2 regions of the Glutamicibacter arilaitensis Re117 genome follow, and region 1 is predicted to be linked to the other one. Evidence: predicted binding sites of a transcription regulator. Region 1 holds the regulator's gene; the other holds the start of a gene.
The links. Region 1 encodes HspR, which represses chaperone genes until heat shock. Its sites were predicted from a motif close to AAGTTGAGTCNNNNNGACTCAACTT; they were not measured.
Positions count from the first base shown of each region.

Region 2: the regulator HspR is predicted to act here: its motif matches at 1,397-1,421, upstream of AARI_RS02100 (ATP-dependent Clp protease ATP-binding subunit).

Region 1 covers NC_014550.1:2,836,337-2,839,747, reverse strand. Annotated here, with positions in the region: gene AARI_RS13640 (DnaJ C-terminal domain-containing protein) at 1-869, shown strand, start outside; gene AARI_RS13635 (heat shock protein transcriptional repressor HspR) at 983-1,411, shown strand; gene AARI_RS13630 (GNAT family N-acetyltransferase) at 1,408-2,034, opposite strand; gene trmB (tRNA (guanosine(46)-N7)-methyltransferase TrmB) at 2,085-2,942, opposite strand; gene AARI_RS13620 (YccF domain-containing protein) at 3,070-3,411, shown strand, end outside.
Region 2 covers NC_014550.1:366,345-369,755, forward strand. Annotated here, with positions in the region: gene AARI_RS02100 (ATP-dependent Clp protease ATP-binding subunit) at 1-1,379, opposite strand, end outside; gene AARI_RS02105 (response regulator) at 1,509-2,183, opposite strand; gene AARI_RS02115 (sensor histidine kinase) at 2,512-3,411, shown strand, end outside.

The sequences.
Region 1 (3,411 bases):
AGTACCACCCCGACACCAATCAGGGTGATGCGGCCGCTGAAAAGAAATTCAAGGACATCTCGGAAGCCAACTCGGTGCTTTCGGATAAGGAAGAACGCGAGCAGTACGACGCAATCCGCGCCATGGGCGGCGGAGCTCGCTTCTCGGCCGGGGGACCAGGCGGTGCCCCGGGAGGACAGGCCGGTTTCGAGGACATCTTCTCCAACCTCTTCGGAGGCGGGGGAGGCGGCCCGCGCGGCCGCGGCGGACAGCCGGACTTCTCCGACCTGTTCGGCGGGGGCGGCGGCTTTGGCGGTGGCGGCTTCGGACAGAGCGCCCCACCGCGCAAGGGTGCTGACCGCACGGCCAGCACCACGATTTCCTTTGCCGGATCCATCAAGGGCACCACTATCGGCCTGCGCGAGCAGAACGGCGAAGTCATTGACGTGCGCATTCCTGCGGGCATCAAGGACGGCCAGTCGGTGCGCGTGCGCGGCAAGGGCCAGCCAGGGGCTGCCGGCAACGGTGACCTGCTGGTCAAGGTCAAAGTCACTGAGCACCCGTTCTTCAAGCGCGAAGAGAACAACATCCGCATCCACGTGCCGGTGACCTTCGACGAAGCGGTACTCGGAGCGAAGATCCATGTGCCGACCTTGGATGGGGAATCCGTCGCGGTGAAGGTGCCAGCCGGATCCAACTCCGGACGAACCTTGCGCTTGAAAGGCCGCGGAGTGAAAACTTCCAAGGCCGCCGGCGATCTGCTGATCGTCTTGGACGTCGCGATCCCGCAGAACCTGTCGGATGCTGCAAAGAAGGCCGTAGAGGAATTCGCCGCAGCCACCGAGGGCGAGGATCCACGAGTGGACTTGGCCGCCAAGGCCAAGCTCTAGGCTCAATAGGCTGTTTTCCCTGCCCGGCCATCGAATTGGCTGGGCGGGGAAGATAGACTCACAAACAAAAGGGCCCGAACCCGGGCTCCTTGCAGAAAGGTGGTAGAAGCAACGTGTACGGGGAGTACCTGCGACCTGTCTTCGTCATTTCCGTCGCCGCTCAACTTGCAGACATGCATCCGCAGACGCTGCGCCAGTATGACCGCATCGGCTTGGTCTCGCCGAGCCGCCAAAGCGGCAAGCAACGCCGCTACTCGCAGCGCGACGTATCGCTGTTGCGCCAAGTGCAGTCGCTGAGCAAGGAAGGCGTCTCGCTGGAAGGCATCAAGCGGATCCTGGGTCTGCAGGACCAAGTTGCGTTCCTGCAATCCGAAGTCGATGGACTGCGCCAGGAACTCAGCGCAGTACGCCAGGGCCAATCGCGCATTTTCGCCGCCGGAACCTCTGGCGGAGACGTGGTTTCGCTGGCTCGGGGCATGAGGCCCGAACGCCGCCAGCAGTCTTACACGTTCTTCGCCGCCCGCCGGGCCATCGGACGCTAGATGCGGCTGTGGCGCGCTAGGCGCGCGTTCAACTGGGTGCGCACGGCAGGCCATTCGTGGGGGAGTATCGAGAAGAGCACGGTATCGCGCAAGGTGCCGGTGACCGGATCATATTTGTGATTGCGCAAGACGCCATCCTGCTTGGCACCCAACCGGGTAATTGCCGCCCGTGATGCGGCATTATGCCAATGCGTGCAGAACGCCACCGAATAGCACTCCAGCTGCTCGAAGGCCCGCTGCAGCAGCAGATATTTCGCTGCGGGATTGATCCCGGTGCCCTGGGCGGATATGGCCAGGAACGTTGATCCGATTTCCAGGCGGTGATTGGCCGCGTCAATATTCAAATACGTCGTGGCACCTACGGCTCTGCCGGTAGCCAGATCAATAATGGCAAAGGGCGCCATTTTACCGGCCTGCTGCAAAGCCAAACGGTGCTCAATATTTTCTGCCATTGCCTGGGTCGTAGGTGTGCTGGCAAACCACGCGTCATCCAACTGCCCCTGCTCGGCAAGGGCCACCAGATCCGGCGCATGCTCCAAAGAGAGCTGTTCCAAGCGGACCCCGGCATATTCCATCGTCGGGGCTTGGGCATGGGGAAGATTTTGCGCAGCAGAAAGGGCCATGGAATCCATTCTAGAATTCCATGGCCCTGACTAAGGTTTCATTACGGCGGTTAGCCGAGGCGAGTGTAGGCCAGGTCGAAGACCAAGCGGCCGGCCTTCAAGGCCTTGCCCTCGAAGCTGGTGAGAATGCGGCGTTCGAAACGCGGCGCCCAGCCACCTTGCCCATCGACGAATTCCGGCTCCGGGTCGAAGCCTTCCATGCCATCGCGGCGGACCTTGGTCAGGTTGCTTCCTTCGCCGGCCAGATTCCCTGGATGCTGGTTTTCGAAGTCTGGGTGGGCATTGAGCACTTCACGCATCTGCTCTGCGTAGTTGGACCAGTCCGTGGCCAAACGCAGGGTTCCACCTGGCTTGAGCACGCGCGAGACCTTGTCCAAGAACGAAGCCTTGATCAGACGGCGCTTGTGGTGGCGCGGCTTGTGCCACGGGTCGGAGAAGAAGATCCAGATCTCGTCGGCGCTGTTTTCATCAAGCATGACGTCCAGAACTTCTGGAGCGTTGGCCTGAACGGCGCGGACGTTGCTGATGCCGAAGGACTCGACCTTCAGCATCAGCTGGGCCAGCCCCGGACGGTAGACCTCAACTGCCAGGTAGTTGCGCTCAGGATCATCCTTGGCGGCGTTGGCGATGCACTCGCCCAAACCGGTGCCGATCTCCACGATCAGCGGCGCGGTGCGGCCAAAGGCCTGGGCCGGATCGAGCTGGAAGTCATCAGCTACCGAGGTGTCGGCAATCTTGCGAGGAGGCTCGATGACGTACTGCTCGGCATTGCGCTCCCACGCGCTGGCGCGGCGGCCTTGCAGGCGGTTGCCGCGGCGCACGAAAGATACCGGCTCGGCACGGAAAAGGTCTGGATTCCTAGGGGCAGTGCCGTGCTCTGGGCGCTGCTGCTCGCTCGATTCGCTCATGATGATTAATCCTAGCCGAGCAACCAGCCCCGATGCTTGCCGGGCAGTAGGGGATTGGACACCCTAGGGGTGTGAATCGGGGTGATCCCGGATGGAGCAAAGCAGGAAAATCACGGAGAATGGAAACATGACTGATTTAGTGCGCGGTATTCTCAACATTATTTGGTTGGTCTTTGGCGGCCTGTGGCTGGCACTTGGCTACGTATTGGCTGGCATCATCTGCTGCGTGCTGATCGTGACCATTCCCTTCGGCATCGCCTCGTTCCGCATTGCTGGCTATGCACTGTGGCCTTTTGGCCGGACCGTAGTCGACAACGGCCCGGTGGGTGCGTTCTCCACGCTGGGCAATATCATCTGGATCATTTTTGCTGGCATCTGGATTGCCATCGGCCACGTGGTGACCGCGATCCCGATGTTCGTGTCGATTATCGGCATTCCGCTGGGCATCGCAAACCTGAAGATGATCCCG
Region 2 (3,411 bases), 1.4 Mb from region 1:
ATGGCCCGGGACTTCTCGCGTTCAGCATCCACCAGCTCCGCACGCAGGGACTGCACGTCTTCGGTATCGCCAGCGGCAATCGAGCGCCGTGCACCAGCAATGTCGATCAGGTCGATCGCCTTGTCGGGCAGCTGACGGTCGGTGAGGTATCGGGCCGAGAGTGCCACCGCGGCCTTCAGAGCCGCAGGGGTGTACTGCACCTGGTGGTGGTCTTCGTAGGATTCACGCAGGCCTTCCAAGATGGCCAAGCTGACTTCCTCGGACGGTTCGGCAACGGTGACCTTGCCGAAGCGGCGGGCCAGAGCGCTGTCCTTCTCCACCTTGCGGAATTCATCCAGCGTGGTGGCGCCGATCAGGTGCAGCTCTCCACGAGCCAAGCGCGGCTTGAGGATGTTAGCGGCATCCATATTTCCGGATTCTCCGGAGCCGGCGCCAACCAGCAGGTGCATTTCGTCGATGAACACCAGGACTTGGCCCTCTGCGTCTGCGATTTCCTCCAGCAGCCCGGTCAGGCGCTGTTCAAAGTCACCGCGGTAGCGCGTTCCGGCCAGCATGCCCGGGAGGTCGATGGAGATCAGGCGGGATCCGCGGATCTGTTCCGGGACCTGGTCATCCACGATGGCGCGGGCCAGGCCTTCGGCGATGGCTGTCTTGCCTACGCCGGCCTCGCCGATCAGTACCGGATTGTTCTTGGTGCGGCGGGCCAGGATTTCGACAACCTGGTCCAGCTCGTCGTCACGGCCGATGACCGGATCGATCTGCCCATCAGCGGCAAGCGCGGTCAAATCAGTTCCGTAGCGTTCGAGCATGGAAACATCTGACTCCTCCGAGCCCTGTTCCTGCCCGCCATTTTGGGCCCGCTGAGCCTGCTCCATGGCAGCTTGCTGCAGGGACTGGCCGGTAATACCGTGTTGCGCGAGCAACTGGCTGACCGGCGACTCCGGGTTGAAGACAAACGCAAGGAAGAGGTGATCCGGGTCGATATAGGTCGAGCCATAGTTTCGTGCCACTTGGTATGCGTCGAAGAGGCTGCGCTGGGCAGAAGAGGAAAGGCGGGTTGGCTTCTCTGCCTTTTCCTGGGACTTGGGCATGCGAGCGATGGCGTCTGCACCTAGAGCATCGATGTCCACGCCCATGGCACCGAGGTGTTCGCCGATTGGTTCGGTGCGCAACAGTGCCATGAGTAGGTGCAGGGAATCAATCTCGTCATGGCCGTGCTCATGGGAGATTGCGGCCGCGGTGGCTACGGCTTCGTGGGTTCGAGCCGAAAGCAGGCGGGTAATGTCGATGGGACGTGCTGCCTGGGCCCGAGCAGAGAGGAACCGAGAGAGGAATTCCTCGAACGAGCCATCTGACGGTGCGCCGAAAAATGCTGGCAAGTGAGCCTCCTTGTAGAAACTTGAGCGGTCTATGCTCATGTTCAACGCATATGGCGCGCAATTATTCCCGCATCATGCGCGCTGAGGTGTGGAAGAGGCTGACTTCACAGGTGGGGTGGGATTCGATGGCTAGTCCCTTGGGATTTCAATAAGTCCCATGCGCGTAGCTGCGACCAGTGCTTGGACTCGGTCGCGAACATCCAGCTTTACGAAGATCTTCGCCATATGCGTTTTAACCGTTGTCTCTGAAATGGCCAACGTTTTGGAAATCTCCGGGTTATTAAGCCCCTTGGCTAGTAGCTTTAGAATCTCAAATTCACGATTAGTGATTCCCAAGTCGTATACGAGTTCCTGAATATCTCCAGAATTATCCCGATACGCTTCACGAACAGCAGAAACTAAATCGGAAGAGACTGACGGCGAAATGGCCGCGGTTCCCTGGTGGACGGCATGGATAGCACGAATAATTTCGTCTGGTTCAGAGTCCTTCACCAGATATCCACTGGCTCCCGCGGTTAATACCGGGACCAAATATTCATCAGAAGAAAAAGCAGTAATAGCAAGGACCGAAGGGCTGTCTTGTACGGATTTGATTATCTTGGTTGCACTAACTCCGTCCATGATTGGCATCTGTAAATCCATGAGAACAACGTCCACATGATTGTCCTTGCAATAGTCGACTGCGGCCTGGCCATTTTCTACAGAATTAACCATTGCAATTCCGTGAGCTGTTGCTAGGATTGTGCCCAACGCGTGCCGAATTAGAGGTTCATCATCGACAATAAGGACCTTTATTTTTTCCATCTGATTCCTTTGTTTCGATGCCTTATAGGCCAACGATCGGCCCGCTCACCTGAAAGTATATAAGTTGATCTGAACTGGGGTTTGTTATGAAGGGTTTGAAAATGCTGGCAGTAGCCGCATTAGTACTGGCACCATTGACCGCTGTGGCAGCTCCAGCATCTGCTGCGACCTCATCCGCTCAGAGCAGCGGCGCCGTGGCGACGCCGGCTGGTTTTGGATCTGCTTTCTCGGAATGGATCTGCAATCGCTATGGCGTCGGCTGCCCATAAAGCAGTGTATTTGACTTGATCATCAGCGCCGGGGGATTATTCGGCATATGAATGGACGAGTGAATGGCACCCTGACCAAGCTCTTCGCTGGTCGGGGTGTCATTGTTTGGACCGGTATTACTGTTCTGGTTGCAGTCTCCAGTAGTGAGTTCGTGACCCTGTTGGAAGAAGGGTTCAGCGGTTCGTCCGACGTCTCGGTTCGAGGCGCGTTGCTGGGGTTGGGGCTCTGCGTGATCCTTGCGCTGGGCCTGCGATGGCCTGCAGTATCCATCGGATTGTTCGTGGCTGTTGCCTATTTCTTCCTCACCGATAGCTCCCTGTTTTTCTGGACTATCGTTTCGTTCATGATATTCTCGTCCCTGGCGGCGACGGCCAGGGCATTAAGTGTTAGGGCCTTGTTTCTGACCTTGTCTGCAGCCTGGATGGTGCAATTCGGTATTCAGTCAGGAAAAGATGCGGTCTTGCTCGTGGCGCTTGCCCCATTGGCGGCAATGGCCTTTTTCCTCACGAGGAATATTTACTTGCTGCGCGAGAAGAATGCTGTTGCCGTGCATCAAATGCAAGCAGTCAGGGAGCAGACGCGCCTTGCGGTCGACCGGGAGCGCAAGAACATCGCACGGGACCTGCACGATATCGTCGCGCATGACATTACTGTTGTGGCCATGCAGTCGAAAGCTGCGAAATTCGCTAACGACGGCCAAAAGGCCCTTGAAGCCCTCGATGTCATCGCCAAGTTGAGTACCGAGACCTTGCATGACCTCCGCCTGATGCTCAATGTCCTTCGTGCTGACGGGACCATGGCGGACTCCCTGACGCAGAATGTTGATAAACCAGCCGCCACGACTGTTTATGCACTGCAAGGGGCTGAACTGTTCGTCCAGCGTCTTAGAGATGCTAATTTCAAGGTGACCTCCGCCACGGACGAAAAAATTTCTGACTTGCCTCGTTCTGCGCAGACC